One region of the Variovorax sp. V15 genome, then DNA from elsewhere that is predicted to be linked to it. Evidence: predicted binding sites of a transcription regulator. Region 1 holds the regulator's gene; the other holds the start of a gene.
What was found. The regulator FliA, encoded in region 1, starts transcription of late flagellar genes. The targets are predictions, from matches to a motif close to CTAAAGTTTNNNNNNNNNNNGCCGNTA.
Positions count from the first base shown of each region.

Region 1 (14,644 bases):
GCCCCGGGCTCGGTGGCGAGCCATCATTATTTCGACCGCGACGTCGGGATGATGGCCGTGAAGCTGCTGCCCTCCGAGTACTACGTGACATCGAGCAACACCGCGCTCAGCACGGTGCTGGGCTCCTGCGTGGCCGCCTGCCTGCACGACCGCGAGGCGGGCGTGGCCGGCATGAACCATTTCATGCTGCCCGACGACGGCGAAGCCGGCGCCTCGGCCGGCACGCGCGACGCCACCGAATCGATGCGCTACGGCACCTACGCCATGGACGTGCTGATCCGTGAGCTGGTGCGCGCGGGCGCGCGCCGCGACCGGCTCAAGGCCAAGGTCTTCGGCGGCGGCGCGGTGCTGGCGAACATGACCACGCTCAACATCGGCGACCGCAACGCCGACTTCGTGCTGCGCTACCTGGGCAACGAGCGCATCGAGGTCGCCGCGCAGGACCTGCGCGGACCGCATGCGCGCCGCGTGTGCTTCGTGCCGGCGACGGGAAAGGCCATCGTGCGCAAGCTGCGCGCGCAGACAGAAGTGCGCCAGGTGCAGCACGAGGAGGGCGAGCTGCTGCGCAGACTGTCCGGCTCGCGCGCTGCATCGGCTGCCGATAACAAAGGAAACCTGTGAGCGTGAAGAAGATCAAGGTGCTGTGCGTCGACGACTCGGCGCTCATCCGCAGCGTGATGACGGAGATCATCAACAGCCAGCCCGACATGACGGTGGTGGGCACGGCGGCCGACCCGCTGGTGGCGCGCGACCTCATCAAGGTCACCAACCCCGACGTGCTCACGCTCGATGTGGAAATGCCGCGCATGGACGGGCTCGAATTCCTCGAGAAGCTCATGCGGCTTCGGCCCATGCCGGTGGTCATGGTTTCCTCGCTCACCGAGCGCGGCTCGGAGATCGCGCTGCGCGCGCTCGAGCTGGGCGCCATCGACTTCGTGACCAAGCCGCGCCTCGGTGTGCGCGACGGCCTTCTCAACTACACCGAACTGATCGCCGGCAAGATCCGCACCGCGGCAAGCGCACGCCTGCTGCCCGCCCGACACGCCGCCGCGGCGCGCCCCGGCGGCGAGGCGCCGCAGGAATCGCTGCTGCGCAGCCCGCTGCTGAGTACCGAGAAGCTCATCATCATCGGCGCCTCCACCGGCGGCACCGAGGCCATCCGAGAAGTGCTGCAGCCGCTGCCGCCCGACTCGCCGGCCGTGATGATCGCGCAGCACATGCCCGCGGGCTTCACGCGCTCGTTCGCGCAGCGCCTGGACGGCCTGTGCCGCATCAACGTGAAGGAAGCCGAGCACGGCGAGCGCGTGCTGCCGGGCTATGCCTACATCGCGCCCGGCGGCTACCACCTGTCGCTCGCGCGCAGCGGCGCCAACTACGTGGCGCACCTCGACCAGGAGCCGCCGGTGAACCGCCACCGGCCGTCCATCGACGTGCTGTTCGATTCGGCCGCCAAGCACGCCGGCAAGAACGCCATCGGAATCATCCTGACCGGCATGGGCAAGGACGGTGCCGAGGGCCTGCTGCGCATGCGGCGCGCCGGCGCCCACACGCTGGCGCAGGACGAGGCCAGCTGCGTGGTCTTCGGCATGCCGCGCGAGGCCATCGCTCTGGGCGCGGTGGACGACGTGTCACCCCTGGCCGAAGTCAGCCGCCGCGTGCTGGCGCACCTTCGCACGTTCGGTGAACGTACGAACCGAGTTTGAGAGAAAAGAAAACGACCTTGGAGTTGGAAATATCGTGATCGACAAGAGCATCAAAATCCTGGTTGTGGACGACTTCCCGACCATGCGCCGCATCGTGCGCAACCTGCTGAAGGAGCTGGAGTTCCACAACGTGGACGAAGCCGAGGACGGCGCCGCCGGCATCGAGAAGCTGCGCGGCGGCAACTTCGGCTTCGTGGTGTCGGACTGGAACATGCCCAACATGGACGGCTTGACCATGCTGCAGACCATCCGCGCCGACCCCGAGCTCAAGAAGCTGCCGGTGCTGATGGTCACGGCCGAGGCGAAGAAGGAGAACATCGTGGCGGCGGCCCAGGCCGGCGCCAACGGCTACGTGGTGAAGCCCTTCACCGCCGCAACGCTCGAAGAAAAGCTCACCAAGATCTTCGAGAAACTCGCGAAGGAAGCGGCCTGACATGAGCCAGAACACCGCCGCCGCCGCCGTCGCGGAACCCGCCAACACCACCGAAGAACTGCTGGGCCGCATCGGCCAGCTCACGCGCCAGCTGCGCGAAGGCCTGCGCGAGCTGGGCCTCGACAAGCAGGTGGCCAGGGCCGCGCAGGCCATTCCGGATGCGCGCGACCGCCTGAGCTACGTGGCCGCCACCACCGAGCGCGCGGCGCACCGCGCGCTCAACGCCATCGACGTGGCCCAGCCGCTGCAGGAAGCGCTGTCCACCGATGCCAAGGGCCTGAGCAAGCGCTGGGACGAGTGGTTCAAGAATCCCATCGAGCTCGACCACGCGCGCGAACTCGTGCTGGACACGCGCGGCTACCTCGACGGCGTGCCCGAGCGAGCGAGCGCGATCAACTCGCAGCTCATGGAAATCCTCATGGCGCAGGATTTCCAGGACCTCACGGGCCAGGTCATCAAGAAGATGATGGAAGTGGTCAACGACGTCGAAACGCAGCTGCTGCAGGTGCTGATCGACAACTCCGCGCCCGAGAAGCGCCACGAGGCCGTGCAGAGCCTGCAGAACGGCCCGCAGGTCAAGCCCGGCAACCCCGATGCAGTCACCGACCAGGCGCAGGTCGACGACCTGCTGGAGAGCCTCGGCTTCTGATCTCAAGGGGGCCTGCCGGCCCCTTTCTATTGTCCGAATTGCAGGGCTATCTGGGCCCTGATCGACAGATTGTTCCGGAGGGTCGAATTCAATAATTTGGCCATGAGCAAGGCGTACTTCGCCACTGCTGGTTCGGAGCATGAATGGCTGAGGAAAGCGATCTCGAGAAAACGGAACCCGCCTCCGAGCGGCGCCTTGAAAAGGCCCGCGAGGAAGGCAACGTAGCCCGTTCCCGCGAGCTCACCACCTTCGTCATGCTGGGCACGGCCTGTGCCGGCCTGTGGCTCGCGTCGGAGTCGCTCGGCTCCAGCATGAACGGCGCGCTGCGCATGGGACTGCAGTTCGACCGCGCGGCAGCCTTCGACCCTTCCTACATGCTGGCCCGCACCGGGCTGATGTCGATGCAGGCGCTGGGCGCCATCGGCCCGATGTTCGCGATGATGATCGTCGCAGCCGTGGTCGCGCCGATGATGCTCGGCGGCTGGCTCTTCTCCACCAAGTCGGTGGCGCCGAACTTCGGCAAGCTCAACCCGTTGGCCGGCATCGGCCGCATGTTCTCCTCGCAGTCGCTCGCCGAGCTGCTCAAGGCGCTGGCCAAGTCGGCGCTCATCGGCGGCGTGGCCTGGTGGGTGGTGTCGAGGGACATCGGCACCCTGATGGCCCTGATGGCGCAGCCCGCGCAGTACGCGCTGCCGCATGCGGTCGTGCTGGTGGCCAGGCACTGCGTGCTGATCGCCGCGACGCTGTTCCTGGTGGCGCTGATCGACGTGCCCTTCCAGCTCTGGAGCTACTACCGCAAGCTGCGCATGTCGCGCGAGGACGTGCGCCAGGAGCACAAGGAAAGCGAAGGCGATCCGCACATCAAGGCCGCGATCCGCCGCCAGCAGCAGCAGATGGCGCGCCGCCGGATGATGTCCGAGGTGCCCAAGGCAGACATCGTGCTGACCAACCCCACGCACTTCGCCGTGGCGCTCAAGTACCAGGAGGGCGGCATGCGCGCCCCCCGCGTGGTGGCCAAGGGCACCGAGCTCGTGGCCGCGCGCATCCGCGAACTGGCGAAGGAGCACAAGGTGGCGATCCTCGAAGCGGCGCCGCTCGCGCGCTCCCTCTACAGGCACACGAAGCTGGGCGACGAGATTCCGGCAGGCCTCTACACCGCCGTGGCCGAGGTGCTCGCCTGGGTCTACCAGCTTCGGCGCTGGAGGGCCGAAGGCGGCGAAGCGCCGCGCACGCCCACCGACCTGCCGGTTCCCGCAGATCTTCAATACACCGCCGCCGATGCGGCTGAGCTTGCCGCATGAACGCGATGACAAACCTGATGCGCTTGCCCGCGCGCTTCTTCCCGGGCTCGCAGCTCAAGGGGCTGGCCGGGCCGATCCTCATCATCATGATCCTGAGCATGATGGTGCTGCCGCTGCCGCCATTCCTGCTCGACCTGCTGTTCACCTTCAACATCGCCATGTCGGTGATGGTGCTGCTGGTGAGCATGTACACAATGAAGGCGCTGGACTTCGCGGCCTTCCCGGCGGTGCTGCTGTTCTCCACGCTGCTGCGCCTGTCGCTGAACGTGGCCTCCACGCGCGTGGTGCTGATGAACGGCCACACCGGCGCCGACGCGGCGGGCAAGGTGATCGAGGCCTTCGGGCACTTCCTCGTGGGCGGCAACTTCGCCGTGGGCGTGATGGTCTTCATCATCCTCGTGCTCATCAACTTCATGGTGATCACCAAGGGCGCGGGCCGCATCGCCGAGGTGGGCGCGCGCTTCATGCTCGACGCGATGCCCGGCAAGCAGATGGCCATCGACGCCGACCTCAACGCCGGCCTGATCGGCGAGGACGTGGCCCGCAAGCGCCGCACCGAGGTGGCGCAGGAAGCCGACTTCTACGGCTCGATGGACGGTGCCAGCAAGTTCGTGCGCGGCGACGCGATCGCGGGCCTGCTCATCATGGTCATCAACATCATCGGCGGCCTGGTGGTGGGCATGGTGCAGCACGGGCTGGACTTCTCCACCGCCGGCAAGACCTACACGCTGCTGGCCATCGGCGACGGCCTGGTGGCGCAGATCCCGGCGCTGGTGATCTCCACCGCCGCGGGCGTGATCGTCTCGCGCGTGACCACCGACGAGGACGTGGGCAGCCAACTCACGGGCCAGCTCTTCTCCAACCCGCAGGTGCTGTTTCTCACGGCCGGCATCGTCGGGCTGCTGGGCATGATCCCGGGCATGCCGAACCTGGCCTTCCTGCTGATCGCGGGCGGCCTGGTGTGGCTGGGCCGCGGGCTGCTGCAGCGCAAGCCGAAGCAGCAGGCCGCGCAGGAGGCGGCCGCCGCGCAGGCCGCGAACCTCGCCGCGTCTTCCGCAGAGACGGCGGAGGCCACCTGGGACGACGTGGCCATGGTCGACCCGCTGGGCATGCAGGTCGGCTACCGGCTCATTCCGCTGGTGGACCAGTCGCAGCAGGGCGAGCTGCTGGGCCGCATCAAGAGCATCCGCAAGAAGATCGCGCAGGAAGTCGGCTTCCTGGTGCCGGTGGTGCACATCCGCGACAACCTGGAGATCAAGCCCAACACTTACGTCATCACGCTGAAGGACGTGGAGATCGGCCGCGGCGAAGCCTTCCCCAACCAGTGGATGGCCATCAACCCGGGGCAGGTCAGCGGCACGCTGCCCGGCACGCCCACGCGCGACCCGGCCTTCGGCCTCGCCGCGACATGGATCGACGCGAGCCTGCGCCAGCAGGCGCAGGTGTACGGCTACACGGTGGTCGACGCCTGCACGGTGATGGCCACGCACCTGAACCACCTCATACAGACGCATGCCGCCGAGTTGCTGGGCCGCCAGGAAGTGCAGCAGCTGCTCGACCAGATCGCCAAGACCGCGCCCAAGCTCACGGAAGACCTGGTGCCCAAGGTGCTGTCGCTCAGCACGCTGCACAAGGTGCTGCAGAACCTGCTCGACGAGGAAGTGCCGATCCGGGACATGCGCACCATCCTCGACGTGATGGCCGAGCACGCGCCGACCGTGAAGGACCCGACCGAGCTCACCACGCTCACGCGCCTGGCGCTGGGCCGCGCGATCACGCAGCAGCTGTTCCCGGGCGACAGCGAGATGCAGGTCATCGGCCTGGACGGCTCGCTCGACGGCGTGCTGCAGCAGGCGCTGACCAACAGCAGCGGCATCGAGCCCGGCATCGCCGACAACCTGCTGCGGCAGGCGCAGGCCGCCATCACCCGCCAGGAGCAGATGGGCCTCGCGCCCGTGCTGGTGGTGCAGCACGCGCTGCGCGTGCTGCTGTCGCGCTTCCTGCGGCGCAGCCTGCCGCAGCTCAAGGTGCTGTCGCACGCAGAGATTCCTGATTCCCGAACCATCAAGGTCACCACCGCCATCGGAGGACGAGGTTGAATTCCCCCCAACAGACAGACGTGCGCGCCACCGCGCGCAAATTCGTCGCGGCCACCAGCCGCGAAACCCTGCGACTGGTCAGGGAGGCGCTGGGCGCCGACGCCATCGTGCTCTCGCATCGCGTCACCGCCGAAGGCGTGGAGATCGTCGCCATGGTCGAGGGCGAAGTGCAGGGCGTGGTGCAGCAGGGCAGTGCGCCTGCGAAGCCCGTGGCTGCACCGATCGTGGCGGCACCGGTTGCTGCGCCGGCGCCGGTCGCGCATGCGATGCCGATGCCGCCGGTGCCTGCTCCCGTTGCGCCCGTCGCAGCCGCTGCACCGATTGCAACACCCGTCCCGGCCCCCGCCGACACGGTGCTCGAAGAGCTGCATTCCATGCGCGGCATGATCGAGGAACAGCTCGCCAGCGTGGTATGGAACGACAGGCAGCGCCGCGACCCCGTGCGCGGCCGCCTGCTGCGCACGCTGCTGGGCGCGGGCTTCAGCGCGCGGCTTTCCAAGGCCATGCTCGAGAAGCTGCCCACCGGGCGCACTTACGCAGAAGGCATGGCCTACGTGCGCTCGGAGCTCATCCGCGCTGTGCCCGTGCACGAAGATGAGGACGCCCTGTTCGCCCAGGGCGGCGTCTACGCGCTGATGGGCCCGACCGGCGTGGGCAAGACCACCACCACCGCCAAGCTGGCCGCGCGCTGCGTGATGCGCTTCGGCGCCGACAAGCTCGCGCTGGTGACCACCGACAGCTACCGCATCGGCGCCTACGAGCAGCTGCGCATCTACGGCCAGATCCTCAACGTGCCGGTGTACGCGGTGAAGGACGCCGCCGACCTGCACCTGGTGCTGCGCGACCTGCGCGAGAAGCACATGGTGCTGATCGACACCGTCGGCATGAGCCAGCGCGACCGCGCCGTGCCCGAGCAGATCGCCATGCTGGGCCAGAGCCCGAGGCCGGTGAAGAAGCTGCTGCTGCTCAACGCCACCAGCCACGGCGACACGCTCAACGAGGTGGTGCACGCCTATCGCCACGGCAACGAGCTTGCCGGCTGCATCTTCACCAAGGTGGACGAGGCCACGCACCCGGGCGCGCTGATCGACACCGTGATCCGCCACCGCCTGCCGGTGCACTACATCTCCAGCGGCCAGAAGGTGCCCGAGAACCTGATGCAGGCCGACCGCGCGCAGCTGGTGGACAGCGTGTTCCAGCCGCGCCAGCACAGCCCGCTGTTCGTGCCTGCCGAGAGCGACCTGCAGGAAGACGCCGCTTCGGGCGCCGCCTCGCAGCAGGCGGTGCAGAAGGCGCAGGGCGAGACCGACCTGCTGCGCCTGAAGTACCAGAACCTGATCCGCGCGATGGCGCACGATGCGCAGGAGCTCGCCACCACGGCGAGCGCGCTGGCCGGCTCGCAGATCGGCTTCGAGCGCGCACGTACGCTGTGGCGCCAGGCCACGGACGAGGAGGCGGGCCAGAAAGCCGTGCTGCAGGACTTGCTGGTGCATGCGCGCAGCGAAGTGGCCACAGGCTGCGAGAGCTACGTGCTCGCGCTGTGCGGACAGGTCGGCCTGCGCTCGAACGAAGGCGGCGATGCCTACGAATGCCATGGCAGCCTGCTGCTGTCGGACCGCACGGGCCTGCCGATGGCGGCGCCCAACCAGTGGCTTTCGACGGCGGCCACGCGCGGCGCCAAGGACGCCGCGCGCAAGCCCGGTGCACGCCAGGTGCCATGGCTGCGCCAGCAGGATTTCGGCCATCGCCCGATGGTCCATCTGCTGACGCGGCTGCCCGGCATCGAGGCCATGGTGCAGTGGCAGGCCGCGGGCCAGCGCTGGCTGGCGCGCGCGCCGGGTTCCACGGCAGTGATCGATTCGCGCACCGGTTCTCCCGACACGCTCGCGCGCATGGATTTCGAGTTCGCCGAGGAGCGCCCCGTGCGCTTCCGCGGCAAGGCGGCGCTGCTCGCCGTGGCGCATGTCGACGTGGTGCTGCGCTTCAATGCCGCCGCGATGGCGGCGGGCATCGCACGCGACGAGATGCCGGCGCTGCGCTGCATCGCCACGCGCGTGGTCGATGCGCGCAGCGGCAACGTACTGGCGCTGAGCCATGCGCTGTCGAACGTCGGTACAGAGGTTTCGGCGCGCCAGCTCGCGCAGTGGCTGGGCTGGGCCGTGGATGCCGAGCCCTGCTTCCGCCTGCTGCGCGACGGCGTGCAACTGGTGGGCGGCATCGGCGAATTGGGCGACCCGGACATCATGAAGCGGCTGCTGATCGCCGGGCAGATGACCACCACCGTGTGGCGCCTGCTGCAGGCCGAAGGCGAATGGGCCGGCCGTGCCCGCGCGCTGATGGGCCAGCTCACCGGCCGCCCCGCACGCAACGGCCGCGCCATGAGCGGCAGCGCGCTGTACGCGGGCTTTGGCAAGCTCTTCCTGCTGCTGGACGCGCTCGGCACCGAATCGACCGCGCCGGTGCAGTCGCCCCGCGCGCTGGAGAAGCCGCAGAAGCTGGAGCGGCAGGATTGAGGGCGCTGCGATGAACAAGCTGGTTGCGGATCAGGCGGACGGCCTCCGGCGCCTGCTCGCGCCGACGCAGGCGCGCGTGCTCGCGGTGGCCGGCATGGGGCGCGGCGCGGGCGGCACCACCGCCGCGATGAACTTCGCCGTGGCGCTGGTAGGGCAGGGCCGCAACGTGCTGCTGCTGGACGAGCATTGCCGCGCCGAGGGCTCGGCCTGCGAGGTCTGGGACATCGACCCGCTGGGCGGCCTTGTCGACGTCGCGGCCGGGCGCCTCACGCTGGATGGCGCCGAGGTGCGCATGGCCTGCGGGGTGCATGTGCTGCCGGCGCCGCCCGCGGCTGCAAGGGGAACATCGCAAGGCGCGGCCGACCCGCGCAGGTTCTGGCACGACGGCGTCGTCGTCATCGACGCGGCCTTCGACGGCGAGGGCCGGCTGTCGCCGCTCGCGCAGTGCGCGGACGACCTGCTGCTGGTGCTGCAGCCGCATCCGGCCTCGGTCACCTCGGCCTATGCGGGCATCAAGCGCCTGCATCACGCCCACGGCCTGAAGCAGATGCGCTTCCTGCTCAACGGCGTGGTCGACGTGCAGGCCGCGCGCCAGATCATGAACAACCTCGCCCACGCCGGCAGCCGCTACCTCGCGCTGTCGCTGCAGGCCGCGGGATGGGTGCGCTTCGATCCGCTCGTCTCCGACGCATGGCGGCTGAAGAAGACCATCGCCGAGGCCTTTCCCGCGAGCCATGCGGCGGTCGACTTCCGCCGCGCCGCGGGCGAGATGGACCAGTGGCCATGGCCCGAGGCAGCCCCGCTGCAGGCCGTGGCCTGAGCCGCCGGCTCCGCACCGAGGAAGGAAGGACGCACGACGGCCATGTACACCGCACAAGGAACCATCGAGAAATCGCACCTGCTCGCGCAGCACCAGCCGCTGGTGCGCCGCATCGCGCTGCAGATGATGGCGAAGCTGCCGGCCAGCGTGGAGCTGGACGACCTGATCCAGGCCGGCATGCTCGGCCTGCTTGACGCATCCGCGCGCTACCAGGACAACCGCGGCGCGCAGTTCGAGACTTTCGTGAGCCAGCGCATCCGCGGCGCCATGCTCGACGAGTTGCGTGCCGCCGACTGGGGCTCGCGCGGCCTGCGCCAGTCGGCGCGCGGCATCGAGAAGGCGATGCAGGCGCTGGGCCACAGGCTCGGGCGCGCTCCCACCGAAGGGGAGATCGCCCGGGAACTGAAGATGGACATCGAGGCCTACCAGTCGCTGCTGCAGGAGATCCAGGGCTGCCAGCTGCTGTATGTGGAAGACTTCTCCAAGGACGACGCCGACAACGGTTTTCTCGACAGCCACTCGCAGGACGCCCGCAAGGACCGGCGCAGCAGCGACGATCCGCTGGAGCAGCTGCTGGAAAGCGGCTTCCGCCACCAGCTGGTGGACGCCATCTCGGCGCTGCCCGAGCGCGACCAGCTGCTGCTGAACCTCTACTACGAGGAGGAGCTGAACCTGCGCGAGATCGGCGCCATCCTCGAAGTGAGCCAGTCGCGGGTGTGCCAGCTGCACAGCCAGGCGATCAGCAGGCTGCGGGCGAAGCTGAAGGATGTGCTCTAGAAGAGGCGCTGAATAGGCGTTGTCCGTCAGCCAGGCGCGCTCGCCTCCGGCGCAGGGCGCTCGCCAGGGCACGAAAACTCGGAGTCTTGCCAAAGACTCGCAACAAGCAACCCTCTTCAAGGCTGCAGGCCAGCCGCCCCATCGGCGAATACGCGCTCATCGGCTCGACCCACAGCGCGGCGCTGGTGCATCTGGGCGGCGACATCGAGTGGCTGTGCCTGCCGCGCTTCGACTCGGCCGCGATGTTCGCCAGTCTGCTGGGCGACGAGCGCAACGGCCACTGGACCATGTGCGCGCGCGACCGCAAGGCGCGCGTCTCGCGGCGCTACCTTCCCGGCACCGTCGTGCTGGAGACCACGATTCGTACAGGCACGGGCGTGGCCGTCGTCACCGACTTCATGCCTCGCCCCGCGCTCGACGGCACGCACGAGGTGGTGCGCATCGTGCGGGGCGTGCGCGGCACGGTGAGCATGCACACCGAGTTCCGCATCCGCTTCAACTACGGCGAGTGGTGCCCGTGGATGGAGCGGCGCGATGGCGCGGTGTTCGCCACGGCTGGGCCGGATTCGGTGCGCATCAGCTCCGGCGTGCCGCTGGTCAACGAGAACTTCGCGAGCTTCGCCGACTTCACCGTGTCGGCGGGGCAGTCCATCGCGTTCAGCCTCGACTGGTTTCCCTCGCACCTGAAGCCGCCGGTGACGCGCGATGCCAACGCGCTGCTGGCGCGCACAGTCGCCGAATGGAGTGCGTGGACCGATCGCTGCGGCTACCACGGCGAATTCCGCGAACCGATGATGCGCTCGCTGCTCACGCTCAAGGCGCTGACCTACGAGCCGACCGGTGGCATCGTCGCCGCGCCGAGCACCTCGCTGCCCGAGCTGCCCGGCGGCGAGCGCAACTGGGACTACCGCTTCTGCTGGCTGCGCGATGCGGCGCTCACGCTCTACGCGTTGATCGGCTCGGGCTATGTCGAGGAGGCCAGCGCATGGCGCTGGTGGCTGATGCGTGCGGTCGGCGGGTCGCCCGAGGAACTGCAGGTGATGTACGGCCTGCACGGCGAACGCTCGCTCACCGAACTCGAGCTGGGCTGGCTTCGCGGCTACGAGGACAGCCGCCCGGTGCGCATCGGCAACGGCGCGCACGGGCAGCGCCAGCTCGACGTGTACGGCTCGGTCATCGCGGCCTTCCATGCGGCGCGCAAGGCCGGCCTGTCGGACATGGACAAGCTGTGGCCGCTGGAGCGCGCCATCGCGAAGCAGCTGACGGAACTCTGGCGGGAGCCCGACTGCAGCCTGTGGGAGGTGCGCGGCGAGCCCCGCCACTTCGTGCATTCCAAGATCATGTGCTGGCTGGCCTTCGACCGCGTGATCGCGAGCGCCACGGAATACGGGCTCGAAGGCCCCATCGAACGCTGGCGCGAGGCGCGCGACCAGATCCACGCCGAGGTCTGCGCGCGTGGCTACGACGCGTCGAGCAACTCGTTCGTGCAGTACTACGGCGCCGACACGGTGGACGCGGCGCTGCTGTGGATGCCGCTGATCGGCTTCCTGCCGATCCATGACGAGCGCGTTCAGGGCACGGTCGCGCGCATCGAGAAGGAGCTGGTCTTCAACGGGCTGGTGTACCGCTACCGCACCGAGAAAGGCGTGGACGGGCTCGGCGGCGGCGAGGGCGCGTTCATGGCGTGCAGCTTCTGGCTGGCGAACGTGTACGTGGCCATGGGCAAGGTGCGCAAGGCGCGCGCTCTCTTCAGGCGGCTGCTGGCACTGGGCAACGACCTGGGCCTCTTCGCCGAGGAATACGACCCGGTGGCTCAGCGGCAGCTGGGCAATTTTCCGCAGGCCTTCTCGCACATCGGGCTGATCAACAGCGCGCATGCGCTGGTGTCGGCGGCCGGCGGCGTGTGGGAGCTGGCGGACCTCGATGGCAAGGCGCCGCAGAAGAAAAAGGAAGAGGGCAAGGAAGCGAAGAAGGAAGCTAAGAAGCCGCCCGTCAGGAAGCGTTCGCGAGCGCGAACTCCTCGGCGCTGAACACGGTGTGGAAGACCGTGCCGTCGAACATCTCGAACAGCTTCTTCGACACTTCGCGGCTTTCGTAGCGCACGGGCGATTCGAGCGCGCGGGCGATGTCCTCGCGGCTCGCGTAGCGGATCGACAGCACCATCGCCAGTTCGGGATCGCTCACGTCGCTTTCCAGCTGGCGCAGCACGCGCACCTCGAGTGCGCCGGGAAAGCGGGTCCACAGCGGCACGAGCTTCTCGTGCACGTGGCGGTCGAAGGCTTCTTCCATGCCGGGCTTGACCCGGCCCCTGAAGAACGCGCAGCGGATGAACATGGCTTCTCTCTTTCCTGTGTCGAATCTGTGCGATGACGGCGGCGGACCGTTCAGCCGCGTTCGTAGCCGCTGAACTGCCGCATCATCTCGGCCGTGTCGTGCGGGCCCAGCCCGGCCGCGACGAAGGCGCGATGCAGCTCCGAGACGGCGCCCGCCAGCGGCAGCGGAAGCCGCTGGCCCTGCGAGAAGGCCTGCACCGCCTCGAGGTCCTTGAGCATGTTGTCGATGCGGCCGGTGGGCGAGTAGTCGCGCGCGGCCATCTTGGGGCCGAACTCGCGCAGGATCTGGCTGTCGGCACGTCCGCCGGAGAGCGCCGCGGGCAGCTTCGAGGCATCGACGCCGCCGGCCTCGGCCAGCCGCACCGCTTCGGCAACAGCCTGGAAGCCGATGGCGCACAGCAGCTGGTTGACCAGCTTGGTGGTCTGGCCCGCGCCGCTTTCGCCCATGTGGGTGTAGTTGGCGCACAGGCTGTCCATCACGGCGCGTGCGCGCTGCACGTCTTCGGCGCTGCCGCCGGCCATCACCGTGAGCTGGCCGAGCAGCGCCTTGGGCGCGCCGCCCGAGAGCGGCGCATCGACGAAGCCCATGCCCGTGCGCTCGCGCAGCGACTGCGCGAGCCGGCGCGTGGAAGGAGGGTCGATGGACGACATGTCGATCAGCAGCCGCTGCGCATCCGCCGGCACGGCGGCCGCGATGCCGTCCTCGCCGAAGACGGCGCGCTCCACCACCGCGGCCGAGTTGAGGCTGGTGATGACGAAGTCGCTGGCACCGGCTGCCTCGCGCGCCGTGGCGGCAGCGATCGCGCCGTGTTCTGCCAGCGCCGCGACCTTGGCGGCATCGAGGTCGAACACGCTCACGCGGTGGCCGCATTCGAGCAGACGGCGCGCGATGGCCGAGCCCATGATGCCGACGCCGATCACGGCCACGCGCGTCGTCGGGGCGGTCGTCTTCGTCATGCGAAGGCCTTCATGGATGGCCGATGTGGGTTCGCGGCACGGTGCTACAGGCTCGCGGTGATGCCGCCGTCCACATACAGGATGTGGCCGTTGACGAAGCTCGATGCGTCCGAGGCCAGGAAGATGGCCGCGCCGCCGAGTTCCTCCACGTCGCCCCAGCGGCCCGCGGGCGTGCGGCCCGAGAGCCACGCGGTAAAGGCCTCGTCGGCCACCAGGGCCTGCGTGAGCTCGGTCTTGAAGTAGCCCGGCCCGAGGCCGTTGACCTGGATGCCGTGCTTGCCGAGGTCGATCGCCATGCCCTTGGTGAGCATCTTCACCGCGCCCTTGGTGGCGGCGTAGGGCGCGATGCCCGGGCGGCCCAGCTCGCTCTGCACCGAGCACACGTTGATGATCTTGCCGCGCTTGCGCTCGATCATGCGCTGCGCGACCGAGCGGCCCACCAGGAACACGCTGTCGATGTTGGTGGTGGTGATCTTGTGCCACGCATCCACCGGGAACTCGGCGAAGGCCCCGCGATGCTGCATGCCGGCGTTGTTGACGAGGATGTCGATGGGCCCGACCTCGGCCTCGATGGCGGCCACGCCGGCTTCCACGGCATCGGCGTCGGTCACGTCGAAAGCCTTTGCTTCGGCCGCGATGCCCCTGGCGCGCAGGGCGTCGCGGGCGGCGGCGAGCAGGGCGGGGTCGCGCGCATTGAGCACGACGCGGGCGCCCGCATTGCCGAGCGCGCCGGCCAGCGCGAAGCCGATGCCCTTGCTGGAGCCGGTGACGAGGGCGGTGCGCCCGGAGAGGTCGAACAGTTTCAAGGGAGTTTCCTGGTGCGTGACAGGCAAATAAGTTACCGGTATCTTTTGATGCAGTCAATGGGTAAACCCTGAGTTCGCGCGGTCCGCTGAAACTATTAAAGTTACCGGTATCATTGTGCGCCAGCCAAAAGGACACCAGCTTGACCACCACCGCCGCTCTTCCGCATGTGCTGATGCCTGGCACCTACCCCGAATGGGACATGGCGCCGATGCGGGAGGCCTACACGCTGCACCGCCTTTGGGAGGCGCCTGA
Region 1 is NZ_AP028659.1:1,418,319-1,432,962, forward strand. It holds gene cheD (chemoreceptor glutamine deamidase CheD) at 1-621, shown strand, start outside; gene ACAM57_RS06955 (chemotaxis response regulator protein-glutamate methylesterase) at 624-1,703, shown strand; gene cheY (chemotaxis response regulator CheY) at 1,738-2,136, shown strand; gene cheZ (protein phosphatase CheZ) at 2,138-2,785, shown strand; gene flhB (flagellar biosynthesis protein FlhB) at 2,929-4,086, shown strand; gene flhA (flagellar biosynthesis protein FlhA) at 4,083-6,185, shown strand; gene flhF (flagellar biosynthesis protein FlhF) at 6,182-8,698, shown strand; gene ACAM57_RS06985 (MinD/ParA family protein) at 8,709-9,518, shown strand; gene ACAM57_RS06990 (RNA polymerase sigma factor FliA) at 9,561-10,295, shown strand; gene ACAM57_RS06995 (glycoside hydrolase family 15 protein) at 10,382-12,325, shown strand; gene ACAM57_RS07000 (hypothetical protein) at 12,288-12,629, opposite strand; gene ACAM57_RS07005 (NAD(P)-dependent oxidoreductase) at 12,680-13,585, opposite strand; gene ACAM57_RS07010 (SDR family oxidoreductase) at 13,630-14,391, opposite strand; gene ACAM57_RS07015 (2-hydroxyacid dehydrogenase) at 14,532-14,644, shown strand, end outside.

Region 2 (14,644 bases), 330 kb from region 1:
CTGGTACCACTGGTCCACGCAGGGCAAGCGCATCGACGTGGAAACCGACGACGACTCCATCGGCGGCCACTTCCTCCACCTGCTGCATGGCCGCAAGCCCTCCGAGGCCTGGGTGCGCGCGATGCACACCTCGCTCAATCTGTACGCCGAGCACGAGTTCAACGCGTCGACCTTCACTGCGCGCGTGGTGGCGGGCACCGGCTCCGACGTGTACTCGGCCATCACCGGCGCCATCGGCGCGCTGCGCGGGCCCAAGCACGGCGGCGCCAATGAGGTGGCCTTCGAGATCCAGAAGCGCTACGACTCGCCCGGCGAAGCCGAGGCCGACATCCGCCGCCGGGTGGAGGCCAAGGAGGTGGTGATCGGCTTCGGCCACCCGGTCTACACGGTGAGCGATCCACGCAACGTGGTCATCAAGGGCGTGGCGAGGTCGCTGTCGCAGGAGGCGGGCTCGACCAAGATGTTCGACATCGCCGAGCGGCTCGAAGGCGTGATGTGGGAAGTCAAGAAGATGTTTCCCAACCTCGACTGGTTCAGCGCCGTGAGCTATCACATGATGGGCGTGCCCACGGCCATGTTCACGCCGCTCTTCGTCATCGCGCGCACCTCGGGCTGGGCGGCGCACATCATCGAGCAGCGCGTCGACAACAAGATCATCCGGCCCAGCGCCAACTACACCGGGCCGGAAGACCTGGAGTTCGCGCCGATCCAGGATCGGAAGTAAAAGACAAGAAGGCAAGAGGCCCGAGCGCCGCCCCATGAACACCCAGTACCGCAAGAACCTTCCCGGCACTTCGCTGGACCATTTCGACGCGCGCGAGGCCGTCGAGTCCCTGCGTCCAGGCGCATGGGCCACGCTACCCTACACCTCGCGCGTGCACGCCGAGAATCTTGTGCGCCGCTGCGATCCGGCCATCCTCGAACAGAGCCTGCGGCAGATCGTCGAAGGCAAGCGCGAGCACGACTTTCCGTGGTTTCCGGCGCGCGTGGTGTGCCACGACATCCTGGGCCAGACCGCGCTGGTCGACCTGGCCGGCCTGCGCGACGCCATTGCCGAGCGGGGCGGCGACCCGGCGCAGGTGAACCCGGTGGTGCCGGTGCAGCTCATCGTCGACCATTCGCTGGCGGTGGAGTGCGGCGGCTTCGACCCCGATGCCTTCGCGAAGAACCGCGCCATCGAGGACCGGCGCAACGAAGACCGCTTCCACTTCATCGACTGGACGAAGCGGGCCTTCAGGAATGTGGAGGTGATACCGCCGGGCAACGGGATCATGCATCAGATCAACCTGGAGCGGATGTCGCCGGTGGTGCACGCGCAAAACGGCGTGGCCTACCCCGACACGCTGGTCGGCACCGACAGCCACACGCCGCACGTCGACGCGCTGGGCGTCGTGGCCATCGGCGTGGGTGGGCTGGAGGCCGAGAACGTGATGCTGGGCCGGGCCTCGTGGATGCGCCTGCCCGTCATCGTCGGCGTGAAGCTCTCGGGCCGGCCGCAGCCGGGCATCACCGCCACCGACGTGGTGTTGGCGCTCACCGAGTTCCTGCGCCAGTCGAAGGTGGTGGGCGCCTACCTGGAGTTCCATGGCGAGGGTGCCGCGAGTCTCACGCTGGGCGACCGCGCGACCGTCTCCAACATGGCACCCGAGTACGGCGCCACTGCCGCGATGTTCGCGATCGACCAGCAGACCATCGACTACCTGCGCCTGACCGGCCGCAGCGACGAGCAGGTGCGGCTGGTGGAAACCTATGCGAAGCACACCGGCCTGTGGGCCGATGCGCTGAAGGACGCGGTGTACGAGCGCGTGCTGCACTTCGACCTCTCGACGGTGGTGCGCAACATGGCGGGCCCGTCGAATCCGCATGCGCGCGTGGCCACCGCCGATCTCGCGGCGCGCGGCATCGCGGCGCCCTGGCGCGACGAGCCGGGCCGCATGCCCGACGGAGCGGTGATCATCGCGGCCATCACCAGCTGCACCAACACCAGCAACCCGCGCAACGTGATCGCCGCCGGCCTGCTTGCGCGCAATGCCAACCGGCTGGGGCTCGTGCGCAAGCCCTGGGTCAAGTCTTCGCTGGCGCCGGGCTCCAAGGCCGTGACGCTGTACCTGCAGGAAGCAGGCCTGATGGGCGAGCTCGAAAAGCTCGGCTTCGGCGTGGTGGCCTATGCCTGCACCTCGTGCAACGGCATGTCGGGCGCGCTCGATCCGGCGATACAGCAGGAGATCGTCGAACGCGACCTCTACGCGACGGCGGTGCTCTCGGGCAACCGCAACTTCGACGGCCGCATCCATCCGTATGCGCGGCAGGCCTTCCTGGCCTCGCCGCCGCTGGTGGTGGCCTACGCCATCGCCGGCACCGTGCGCTTCGACATCGAGCGCGACGTGCTCGCCGTGGTCGAGGGCAGGGAAGTGCGGCTGAAGGACATCTGGCCCGACGACGCGGAGATCGACGCCATCGTGAAGTCCAGCGTGAAGCCCGCGCACTTCCGCGAGGTGTACGAGCCGATGTTCGCGATCCGGCCCGATGCGGGCGACAAGGTGGCGCCGCTGTACGACTGGCGCCCCGCCTCCACCTACATCCGCCGCCCGCCCTACTGGGAAGGCGCGCTGGCCGGCGAGCGCAAGCTCAGGGGCATGCGGCCGCTGGCGATCCTGCCGGACAACATCACCACCGACCACCTCTCGCCCTCCAACGCGATCCTGCTGGACAGCGCCGCCGGCGAGTACCTCCACAAAATGGGCCTGCCCGAGGAGGACTTCAATTCCTACGCCACCCATCGCGGCGACCACCTCACTGCGCAGCGCGCCACCTTCGCCAACCCGACCCTCAGGAACGAGATGGTGCGCAAGGAAGACGGCAGCGTGCGCGCCGGCTCGCTGGCGCGCGTGGAGCCCGAAGGGCAGGTCATGCGCATGTGGGAGGCCATCGAGACCTACATGCTGCGCAGGCAGCCGCTGATCATCGTGGCGGGCGCCGACTACGGCCAGGGCTCCTCGCGCGACTGGGCCGCCAAGGGCGTGCGCCTCGCGGGCGTGGAGGCCATCGCGGCCGAGGGCTTCGAGCGCATCCACCGCACCAACCTGATCGGCATGGGCGTGCTGCCGCTCGAATTCAAGCCCGGCACCAGCCGCCTCACGCTGGGCCTGGACGGCACCGAGATCTACGACGTGACCGGCGCGCGCGAGCCGCGCGCCGACCTCACGCTGGTGGTCCGCCGCCGCAATGGTGAGCGGCTCGAAGTGCCGATGACCTGCCGCCTCGACACCGCCGAGGAAGTTTCGATCTACGAAGCCGGCGGCGTGCTGCAGCGCTTCGCACAGGACTTCCTCGCCTCGGCCGCGCCCGTGGCCGCATGAACCGAGAATCGCAGCCCATGGCTTCCTTCGCACCACAGATCAGGATTCCCGCCACCTACATGCGCGGCGGCACCAGCAAGGGCGTGTTCTTCCGCCTGCAGGACCTGCCCAAGGCCGCGCAGGTGCCCGGCAAGGCGCGCGATGCGCTGCTGCTGCGCGTCATCGGCAGCCCCGACCCCTACGGCAAGCAGATCGACGGCATGGGCGCCGCCACCTCGAGCACCAGCAAGGCGGTGATTCTTTCGAAGAGCGACAGGCCCGGCCACGACGTGGACTACCTCTTCGGCCAGGTGTCGATCGACCAGCCCTTCGTCGACTGGAGCGGCAACTGCGGCAACCTCTCGGCGGCGGTCGGCCCCTTCGCCATCGCCAACGGCCTGGTCGACGGCAGCAGCGTGCCGCGCGACGGCGTGGCGGTGGTGCGCATCTGGCAGGCCAACATCGGCAAGACCATCGTCGCGCACGTGCCCATCAGCGACGGCGCGGTGCAGGAGACCGGCGATTTCGAGCTCGACGGCGTGACCTTCCCGGCCGCCGAGGTGCAGCTCGAATTCATGGACCCGGCTGCGGAAGAAGAGGGCGCGGGCGGCGCGATGTTTCCGACCGGCAATCTGGTCGACGAGCTCGAGGTGCCGGGCGTCGGCACGCTGCGCGCGACGATGATCAACGCCGGCATCCCGACCATCTTCGTGGAGGCCGAAGCCATCGGCTACACGGGCACCGAGTTGCAGGACGCGATCAACGGCGACGCCGCCGCGCTCGCGAAGTTCGAAGCCATCCGCGCGCACGGCGCGGTGCGCATGGGGCTCATCAAGAACGTCGGCGAAGCGGCAGGGCGCCAGCACACGCCCAAGGTCGCGTTCGTCGCGAGGCCAGCGAGCTACACGGCTTCCAGCGGCAAGCCGGTCGCGGCGGGCGATGTCGACCTGCTGGTGCGCGCGCTGTCCATGGGCAAGCTGCACCACGCCATGATGGGCACGGCGGCGGTGGCCATCGGCACGGCGGCGGCCATTCCGGGCACGCTGGTCAACCTCGCGGCCGGCGGCGGCGAGCGCTCGGCGGTGCGCTTCGGCCATCCCTCGGGCACGCTGCGCGTCGGCGCGCAAGCCAGCCGGGTCGATGGCGAATGGCGCGTGACCAAGGCCGTGATGAGCCGCAGCGCCCGCGTGCTGATGGAAGGCTGGGTGCGCATGCCCGGCGATACGCTCTGACCTCCGGAATCAACAAGACAACGCAACACAACAAGGAAGAACCGATGTCGACTCGCAAGACCCTCCGAGCCCTGGCCGAAGCGCGCCGGGGCGTGCTGGTGCCGGGTGCCTTCAACGCGCTGTCGGCGCGCGTGATCGAGGACCTGGGCTTCGAGGCCATCTACGTCACCGGCGCGGGCGTCACCAACATGTGGTTCGGCCTGCCCGACCAGGGCTTCATGGGCCTGCACGAGATCGCCGACCACACGGCGCGCATCCGCGACGCGGTGGGCCTGCCGCTGATCGTGGATGCCGACACCGGCTTCGGCAATGCGCTCAACGTGCGCCACACGGTGCGCGTGCTGGAGCGCGCGGGCGCCGACTGCATCCAGTTCGAGGACCAGGTCGCACCCAAGCGCTGCGGCCACTTCTCGGGCAAGGACGTGATCTCCACCGAGGAGGCAGTCAACAAGATCAAGGCTGCCGTCGATGCGCGCACCGACCCCGATCTGCTCGTGATGGCCCGCACCGACGCCGCCGCCACGCTGGGCTTCGAGGCCGCCATCGAGCGCGCGCAGAAGTTCACCGAGGCGGGTGCAGACATCCTCTTCGTGGAGGCTGTGACCACGGCCGACGAGATCCGCGCGCTGCCGCAGCGGCTGAAGAAGCCGCAGCTCATGAACATGGTGATCGGCGGCAGGACGCCGATCTTCGGCGCCGAGGAACTCGCCGGGCTGGGCTACGGCATCGTGCTGTATGCCAACGCGGCGCTGCAGGGGGCAGTCGCCGGCATGCAGAAGGCGCTGACGGTGCTGCGCGACACGAAGCGCGTGGACGAAGACCCGGCGCTGGTCGTGCCCTTCGCGGAACGCCAGCGGCTGGTGGGCAAGCCCGAACTCGACGCGCTGGAGAAGCGGTACGCGAGCTGAGCAGGAGAAGGCGGGAGAAAGCAGGAGAAGGGCTGGCGCCGCTAGCGCAGCACCAGCACCGGGATGTGAGAGTGCGTCAGCACATGCAGCGTCTCGCTGCCCATCAGCAGGCGCGCCAGGCTGCGCCGGCCGTGAGAGGCCATCACGATCAGGTCGCACTGCTGGTTCTTCGCGGCCGCGATGATGGCCTCGGCCACCTGGTTCGACTTCATGACCACCGCCCTCGGATTGCGCACGCCCCTGGCGGTGGCGGCGGCGACCGACTTGTCGACCAGCCGGCGCGCGGCATGGTCCGACTGCTCCTGCGCGGCCTCGATGTCGCGCTGGCTCAGCATCAGCGATCCTTCGAAGTAGCCGACGGGCTCGATGTGCGCGACGGTGACGCTCACCAGTTCGGCATTGCAGAGCAGGGCCAGATCGATGGCGGCATTGACCGCCTGCTCCGACAGCGCAGAGCCGTCGGTTGCCACGAGAACACGCTTGTACATGGCAGGCTCCTTGGCCCCCGGCACCGCGGGTGCCCTCGGATTCCAGTCTAGTCGGCCATGGTGGCGGTGCAAGCGGTCGCGGGCGATGGAGGCGCGATCAGAGGCGGCCCTCTATTTTTCGCGCCGGCTGCCGATATAGCTTCTTTCCCTTGCGGACAACCAGAGGAGGACAGAAATGCTCAATGCCATTGGCGCGAGCGGCGGCGCAACAGGGAGCGGGGTCAACGTGAACGCCGAGATCGCGAAGATCCAGCGGCAGATCACCGCCACGCAGAAACAGATCGGCGAGACACAGGCCCAGCTGCTCGCCGCGCCCGAGGAGGCCCGCGATGCGATCCGGATGCAGCTCGAGGCGCTCGCGGCGAAGCTCGCGATGCTGCAGCAGCAGATGAATGCGCTGCGCAACGCCGGCGTCCAGCAGAGCGCGATGGCCTCGCTGGAGGAAGGTGCAGCGGGTACGCAGCGCGCCAGCCGCGGTGCGTCGGGCACGCTCGGCAGCGTGGTGGACGTGCAGGCCTGACCGCCCGCTCGATCGCCCGCGGGGTCAGCCGCCGCGCTCGGGCCAGCGGTGCCGCGTTCCGCCCGAGCGCCGGTCCGCCTTTTCCGCCACCACGCCCTGCGCGAGCAGTTCCTCGCCGCGCTGCTCCAGGTGGTGAAGGCAGCGCAGGAGGGCGTCCAGGTCCGCGGGTGCCACGCCTTCCAGCAGTTCCGTGTTCAGCCCCGCGATGCGCGGAAAGAGCCTGCCGAAGAGCTGCTGGCCCGAGGCGCTCAGCCGCACATGCACTTCGCGCCGGTCTTCCGCGTTCTGCCGGCGCTGCACCAGCTTCTTCTCGACCAGGCTGCGCAGTCCGCGCGAGGTGCGCACGCGGTCCAGGTGCAGCTGGGTGGCCAGCGCCGAGGAGGTCATCTCGCCCTCCTGGGCGAGCGTGGCGATCATTCCCCACTCGCGGCGCGTGATGCCGAAGCCGCCCTCGACCAGCCGCGTCGCCATGCCGCTGCCCGCGCGCACGGCGCGCGCCATGCGGTAGAGCAGCAGGTCGTCCAGTGAATGGGGCGCGCGCAACGCTCCTGCATCGGGGAAAGCTTGTTGCATACAGGTGACGGAACGTGAAGGGCGCGAGCGGTTGAAGTGTGGTTCGCCCGCCTCGGCAGGCACTTGATTGATTAGATCAACTGTTTCCCTGTACGTATAAACCAGTAACAAATTTGAACGACCGGAAACAGTCTTGGTGCGCGATTTTCGCCGCGAAACCGCGCCTGCCCGTCCTTCCGTTCGTGCCCACCTCCGCAGGAGACCCGATCCGATGCCCGCATTCCTTTCCCGGCGCAAGCTCATCATGGCATGGGGCGTCGCCCTGGCCGCCTGCGCTCCCCTGGCCCAGGCTCAGGCGCCCGCCGCGCTGGACGGTGGGCCGCTCACCCTCGTGGTCGGCTATGCCCCGGGCGGCAGCACCGACCGCATCGCGCGGCTGATCGCCGAGCGACTCACGCCGAAGCTCGGCGTGCAGGTGAGCGTGGAAAACCGTCCGGGTGAAGGCGGCCGTCTCGCGGCCAAGGAAGTGAAGCGCGCGCCCGCCACGCAGAACGTGCTGATGCTGGGCAACCCCGCCGTGATGGTGGTTGCGCCGCTGGTCATCAAGGACGCGGGCTACGACCCCGACAAGGACTTCGTGCCCGTTTCGCAGGTCAGCAGCTACGACTTCGCGCTGGCCGTCGGCAGCAAGCTGCAGCTCGACCGCGCGATGTTCCTCGTGGGCCGGCTGTGGGCGCACCCCGAGGAAGCCATCTTCGGCGTGCCCGCCACCGGCAGCCTGCCGCACTTCTTCGGCCTGATGGTGGGCGACGCGCTGAGCGTGCAGCCGCAGATCAAGGGTTATGGCGGCTCGGCGCCGCTGGCGGCCGACCTGGTCAACGGCAGCCTGCCGATTGCCATCGACACGCTCGACTCGCTCTATCCGCAGCACGTGGCCGGCAAGATCCGCATCCTGGCCACCTCGGGCAAGAAGCGCGCGAGCTTCGCGCCCAACATCCCGACCTTCAGCGAGGCCGGCATGAAGATCGACGCCGACGGCTGGAACACCTTCTTCGCGCCAGCGGCCATGCCGCCCGCCAAGGTGCAGCTGCTGGCCAATTCGATCCGCGACGTGATGAAGGACCCGGGCCTGCACAAGGCGGCCGACGCGCTCTTCATCACGCCCGTGTCCAGCAACGCGGCGGAAACGACGCAGATGTTGAAGGCCTACCGCGCGCAGTGGGAACCCGTGGTGCGCCGCTCGGGGTTCCATCCCTGAGCCTCGCACCGTCGGCCCGGTAGCTCGTCAGTTCATCAGCTGGCGAGCGCCCGCATCTCGGAGATCAGATCGGCCTTGCCCTCGAAGCCGATGCCCGGCAGCGGCGGCAGGGTGACGTAGCCGTTGTCCACCTTCACGCCGTCGGGGAAGCCGCCGTAGGGCTGGAACAGGTCGGGGTAGCTCTCGTTGCCGCCCAGGCCGAGGCCGGCGGCAATGGCCAGCGACATCTGGTGGCCGCCGTGCGGAATGCAGCGCGAGGGCGACCAGCCGTTTTCCTTCAGCATGTCGAGCGTGCGCAGGTATTCGACGAGGCCGTAGCTCAGCGCGCAGTCGAACTGCAGCCAGTCGCGGTCGGGGCACATGCCGCCGTGGCGGATGAGGTTGCGCGCGTCCTGCATCGAGAACAGGTTCTCGCCCGTGGCCATCGGGCCGGCATACACCTCGCCCAGCTTGGCCTGCAGTTCGTAGTCGAGCGGGTCGCCGGCTTCCTCGTACCAGAAGAGCGGGTACTGCGAGAGCGCGCGGCCGTAGTCGATGGCGGTGGGCAGGTCGAAGCGGCCGTTGGCGTCCACCGCGAGCTGCTGGCCGGGGCCGAGGATCTTCAGCACCGACTCGATGCGCTCGCAGTCCTCGGCCAGCGTGGCGCCGCCGATCTTCATCTTCACCACCGAGTAGCCGCGCTCCAGGTAGCTGGTCATCTCGCGCTGCAGGCCTTCGAGGCCTTTGCCGGGGTAGTAGTAGCCGCCTGCCGCGTAGACGAACACGCGCGGGTCGGGCTTGCCGGTGCCGTAGCGCTCGGCCAGCAGCTGATGGAGCGGCTTGCCGGCGATCTTGGCGGTGGCGTCCCACACGGCCATGTCGATGGTGCCCACGGCCACCGAGCGCTCGCCATGGCCGCCGGGCTTCTCGTTGATCATCATGCGGGCCCAGATCTTGTGCGGATCGAGGTTGTCGCCGGTCTCGTCCAGCAGCGAGGCCGGGTCGGCCTCCAGCAGGCGCGGCAGGAAGCGCTCGCGGATCAGCCCGCCCTGGCCGTAGCGGCCGTTGGAATTGAAACCGTAGCCGACGACGGGCCTGCCATCGCGGATCACGTCGGTGACCACCGCCACGAGGCTCAGGGTCATCTTCGAGAAATCGATGTAGGCGTTGCGGATGTCCGACTTGATGGGGCGGGTGGATTCGAGGATGTTGACGATTTTCATGGTCGGGTTCCGGGTGGAAGAGAGGGAAAGCGAAAGAGGTTCAGAGATGCAGCGACGAGCCGCCGCAGATCGGGATGTCCTGCCCCGTGATGGCCGCCGCCTGCGGCGAAAGAAGAAAGCCGGTGAGCGCCGCGATCTCCTCGGGCTGGATCAGCCGGCCGATGGGCGGCAGGCGCGGTGCGCTGCCCGCGCGGGCCGGGTCCTGAAGCATCGATGTCTGCGTGGCGCCGGGCGACACCACGTTGACGGTCACGCCGTGCGAGGCGACTTCCGCCGCCCAGCTTCGCGCGAGCGCGATCAGCGCGGCCTTGGTCGCGGCGTACTGGCCGCGCCCGGGCAGGCCCTGCGCGACGCGGCTGCCGACGAACACCACGCGGCCGTTGCCACGCGCCGCCATCGCGGGCACGAGCGCGTCGGCCAGGCGCGTGGCAGCGTCCACGTGCAGGCGCCACATCAGTTCGCCGCCCGCATGGTCGAGTTCGCCCAGCGGGCCGACGCGCAGCACGCCGGCCGCGTGCACCAGCGCGCCCGCGTCCTGCAGCGCCGAGGCGGTGCGCGCAATGGCGGCGGCGTCGCTGAGGTCCACCGCCATGTGCGTGAAGCCGGCGTGGGACGACAGCGTGGGCGCGGCCAGGTCCAGCCCGCTCACGCGCCAGCCCGACTGCAGCAGGTGCGAGGCGATGGCGCGGCCGATGCCGCCGCTGCTGCCCGTCACCACGGCATGCGGAAGCTGGGCTCCCTTATTCGACATGGATGTTGCCCTCGGTGATGATCTTCTTCGAGCGCGCCATGTCCTCGGCCTGGAACTTCGCGAAGTCCTCGACGCTGCCCGGCGTCAGCAGCAGGCCCTGCGCGTTCAGCGTCTCGCGCATGTCGGTGCCCAGCGCCTTGTTGACCTCGGCGTTCAGCCGCTGCGTGATGGCCGGCGGCAATTTCGCCGGGCCCCACAGGCCGTACCAGCTGTAGAACTCGTAGCCCGGAATGCTCTCGCCCACCGTGGGCACGTTCGGCAGGCTGGTGGCGCGCGTGGCCGAGGTAACGGCAATCACCTTCAGCATGCCGCTCTTGTGGTACTGCAGCGAGCCGAGGATGGGGTCGATGAAGCCGTCGATCTGCCCGCCGATCAGGTCCTGGAAGGCAGGCGCCGTGCCCTTGTACGGCACGATCAGGTAGTCGAGCCCGCCGCCCGCGCGCTTGAGCAGCTCGGTCGACAGGTGCCCCGCCGAGCCGATCGAGCCCACCGCGAAGGTCATCTTGCCGGGGTGCGCCTTGGCGTAGGCGATGAGCGACTTCACGTCGTTCACCGGCAGGTTCTTGTTGACCGCCACCGACAGCGGCGCCTTGGCCACCAGCGCCACCGGGGTGAAGTCGCGCACCACCTCGTAGGGCACCGACTTCATGGTCATCGGCGCGGTGGTGAAGGTCGATGCGTTGAACAGCAGCGTGTAACCGTCGGCCGGCGCCTTCGACACCACGTCGGCACCGATCACGCCGTTGCCGCCGGGGCGGTTCTCCACGATGAAGGTCTGGCCCGTCTGCTCGCCCAGTTTCTGCGCCAGCAGGCGGCCGACCGTGTCGAGCGTGCCGCCGGGCGGGAAGGGAATCACCATGCGCACCGGGCGGGCGGGCCAGTTCTGGGCGAGGCCGGCGGTCGATACGGCGGCCAGCGCGAGCGCGGCCAGCGTGGCGCGCAGGAAGTGCTTGCGTTGCATGTCTCTTGTCTCCTGGTTTTCTTTTCACCGAGGGGCGCGGCGGCCCCCTCCTGTCAGCGCTTCGACAGGCCCGCCTGCTCGACGGCGGCGCGCAGCGCGTCCATCTCGCGCGCGTTGGGCGCCTCCGTGGGCGGGCGCACCGTGGCGTTCTCCAGCACGCCGGCCAGGTACATGCCGCCCTTCATGCGGGCGTGGGCCTCGCCGGTGGGCTCGCCGCCGCCGTACACCGCGTCCTTCAGCGGCGTGATGAGCGCCTGCACCGCCATCGCCTTCTTCAGGTCGCCGGCCTTCACCGCGTTCCACAGGTCGATGATGAGTTGCGGGATGAAGGTCGCGAAGCCGACCAGCGCGCCGTCCACGCCCTGCACCATCGACGCCAGCAGGTACTCGTCGTGGCAGGTGAGGATGGCCTTGGAGGCATCGGCCTCGCGGATCGCCTGGATGTCGCGGGCGTACTTGTTCATGTCGCGCTGGCCCACCTTGAAGGCCTGCAGGTAGGGCAGGCGTGCCAGTTCGGCCAGCAACTGCGACGAATACGAGGCGCGCGTCCAGGCCGGGTACACGTGGCAGACCAGGTCCAGTTCGGGCGCGGCGCGGTGGATGGCCTCGAAGTACTGCAGCGCGTGGCCGGGCGTGAAGCCGAAGCGCAGCCAGTGGTGCGGCGGCATCACGTCCAGCGCCACCGCGCCGGCGGCCTGGGCGGCGCGGGCGTGCTCGGCGGCTTCGGCCAGGCCCTCGCAGACGATCGACGAGATCACTGGCATGCGGCCGCGCAACTCGTCGGCAACGATGCGCGTGACCTCGGCGCGCTCCGAAGGCGTGAGCGAGAACACCTCGCCGGTGTGGCCGTTGGTCATGACCGCCACCACGCCGTCATGGCCGGCGAGCCAGGAAGCCAGCTTGCGCAGCGCGGGTTCGTCGATGCGGTGGTCGGCCGTGAAGGGGCAGGAAATGGCGGGAATGATCCCGCGATAATTCGCGATGGAAGGCATGCTGTGTCTCCGTGGTGGTTCAAGGTGCAGGAATGGGTGCATCTTTTGCCGGCGGGGTGCGGACCGTCCAATACTCGAATCGCATACAACTATTCAACCCGACCGACCGCGCAGCGCATGGGCCCCGGCAACCGACCCCTCGACCTCGAATGGCTGGAAGACTTCCTGGCCCTGGCCGAGACCGGCAATTTCTCGCGCGCGGCGCAGGCGCGCTCCATCGCGCAGCCCGCCTTCAGCCGCCACATCCGCTCGCTGGAGGAATGGGTGGGCGTCGATCTGTTCGACCGCAGCGCGCACCCCACCGCGCTCACCGCTGCGGGCAAGCGCTTCCAGCCGCTGCTGCAGGAAGTGCTGGCGGGCCTGGAGGCCGCGCGCATCAAGGCCCGCGCCGCGCACGACCTGGCAGCCGCCAGCCTGAGCTTCGCCGCCACGCATGTGCTCTCGCTCACCTTTTTTCCGCGCTGGCTCGCGAGCGTGGAATCGCGGCTGAGCATGGGCCCGATCCAGACCATTTCCGACAGCTCCTACGCCTGCGAAGACCTGATGCTGCAGCGCCGCGTGCAGTTCGTGCTGTGCCACGGCCATGCCGATGCGCCGGGCCGGCTCGACGAGGCGCAGTACCCCGTGCGGCGGCTGAGCGAAGACGTGCTCGTGCCAGTGAGCGCGCCCGATACCGGCGGCGCCCCGCTGCATGCGCTGGGCAAGGGCCAGTCGCCCTCCGTGCTGGCCTACAGCGAGGCCTCGGGCCTGGGCCGCATCATGCGTGCCATCCAGGACATCGAGTTCGGCAAGGACTTCGCCGCGTCGCTGTCCATCGTGTTCACCGCCCACCATGCCGCGCTGCTGCGCACCATGGCACTCGAAGGCCGCGGTCTCGCGTGGCTGCCGATGAGTTTGGTGTCGGACGACCTGCGCGGCGGCGCGCTGGTCGATGCCGGCGCGGGCGGCTGGCGCGTGCCGGTGGACATACGCCTGTACCGCCAGCAGGCGCAGATGGCGCCGGTGGCGGAGGCGTTGTGGGGGCTGGTCAGCGAAACTGGCTGATCAGCACTTCGTTTCAGTTGGCGCAGCGCGCTTCGAGGGCATCGAGGAAGCTGCGGTCCCAGCGGCCTTCCTTCATCGCCGCGATGGTGCGCGCCTCGGTCTCCAGGTGCGCGCGCGCCTTCTCGATCAGCAGCTCCGCCTCGTCGGGCGGGAAGGCCATCAGGCCGTCCTGGTCGCCCACCACGATGTCGCCGGGGTTCACGATCATTCCGCCGACCGACACCGGAACGTTGATCTCGCCAGGGCCGTCCTTGTACGGGCCGCGGTGGTTCACCCCGCGCGCGTACACCGGGTAGTCGCGCTCGCGGATCTCGGCCACGTCGCGGATGGCGCCGTCGAGCACCAGGCCGGCGGTGCCGATGGTCGCGGTGTAGAACGACAGGATGCCGCCGATCACCGCGTTGTTGAGGTCGCCGCCCGCGTCGATCACCAGCACGTCGCCGGCCCTGCAGAACTCGAAGGCGCGCATCGGCGTGAGGTTGTCGCCGCCGCGCGTCTTCACGGTCACGGCCGTACCCGCCATGGTCTTGTGGCCGGGGCGGTGATAGGGCTGCAGGCCCACGCTGCCGATGTTGCGGTGCATGTTGTCGCTGAGCGCGGCCACCGGGATGTCGCGCAGCGCGGCAATGATGTGCGGCGCCACCTGCGGTGCCGACGGGTTCTTGCGAATGGCTTTGTAGGGCATGGGGAGCGTCCTCGTCTTGAAGTCTTCAGCGCAATGCGGCCACGGCGCGCGCGACGCGCTTGCAGCCCTCTTCCAGCGTCTCGAGCGACGTGGCGATGGAAAGCCGGAAGTAGGGCGAGAGCCCGTAGGCCGTGCCCGCCACCACCGCCACGCCCTCGCTTTCGAGCAGGTACATCACCACGTCGCCGTCTTCGCGCAGCTGCCTGCCCTCGGGCGTGGTCTTGCCGATGAGGCCGCCGCAGTTGATGTACAGGTAGAAGGCGCCGGGCGGCGTCGCGCAGCTCAGGCCGGGAATGTCGTTGACCAGCGCCAGCGTGCGGTCGCGCCGCTGCCGGTAGACGGCCACGCTCTCGGCCACGAAGGCCTGGTCGCCGTTGAGCGCCGCCGCCGCCGCCGCCTGGCTCACCGAGCAGCAGTTGCCGGTGGACTGCGAAAGCAGCGTGTCCAGCGCCTTGATCAGGTCCGCCGGGCCGGCCGCGTAGCCGATGCGCCAGCCCGTCATCGCGTAGGTCTTGGACACGCCGTTCACGATCAGCGTGCGCTCGCGCAGCGAAGGCGCCACGCCGAGGATGTGCGGCAGCGGTTCGCCGTCGAAGCGGATGTGCTCGTAGATCTCGTCGGTCATCACCATCACCTGCGGATGGCGTTCCAGCACTTCGGCCAGCGCGCGGTATTCGGCGGCCGTGTAGCTCGCGCCGGTCGGGTTGCTCGGCGAGTTGATCAGCAGCCAGCGCGTGCGCGGCGTGATGGCC
Region 2 is NZ_AP028659.1:1,087,890-1,102,533, forward strand. It holds gene prpC (2-methylcitrate synthase) at 1-724, shown strand, start outside; gene acnD (Fe/S-dependent 2-methylisocitrate dehydratase AcnD) at 759-3,359, shown strand; gene prpF (2-methylaconitate cis-trans isomerase PrpF) at 3,377-4,570, shown strand; gene ACAM57_RS05345 (oxaloacetate decarboxylase) at 4,615-5,478, shown strand; gene ACAM57_RS05350 (universal stress protein) at 5,520-5,966, opposite strand; gene ACAM57_RS05355 (FlxA-like family protein) at 6,142-6,486, shown strand; gene ACAM57_RS05360 (MarR family winged helix-turn-helix transcriptional regulator) at 6,511-7,059, opposite strand; gene ACAM57_RS05365 (tripartite tricarboxylate transporter substrate-binding protein) at 7,271-8,257, shown strand; gene ACAM57_RS05370 (mandelate racemase/muconate lactonizing enzyme family protein) at 8,293-9,459, opposite strand; gene ACAM57_RS05375 (SDR family NAD(P)-dependent oxidoreductase) at 9,500-10,210, opposite strand; gene ACAM57_RS05380 (Bug family tripartite tricarboxylate transporter substrate binding protein) at 10,200-11,171, opposite strand; gene ACAM57_RS05385 (dihydrodipicolinate synthase family protein) at 11,225-12,163, opposite strand; gene ACAM57_RS05390 (LysR family transcriptional regulator) at 12,281-13,207, shown strand; gene ACAM57_RS05395 (RraA family protein) at 13,221-13,892, opposite strand; gene ACAM57_RS05400 (aspartate transaminase) at 13,918-14,644, opposite strand, start outside.
Region 2: ACAM57_RS05355 (FlxA-like family protein) is a predicted target of FliA. The motif match lies at 6,076-6,102, and genes of this name have one in related genera.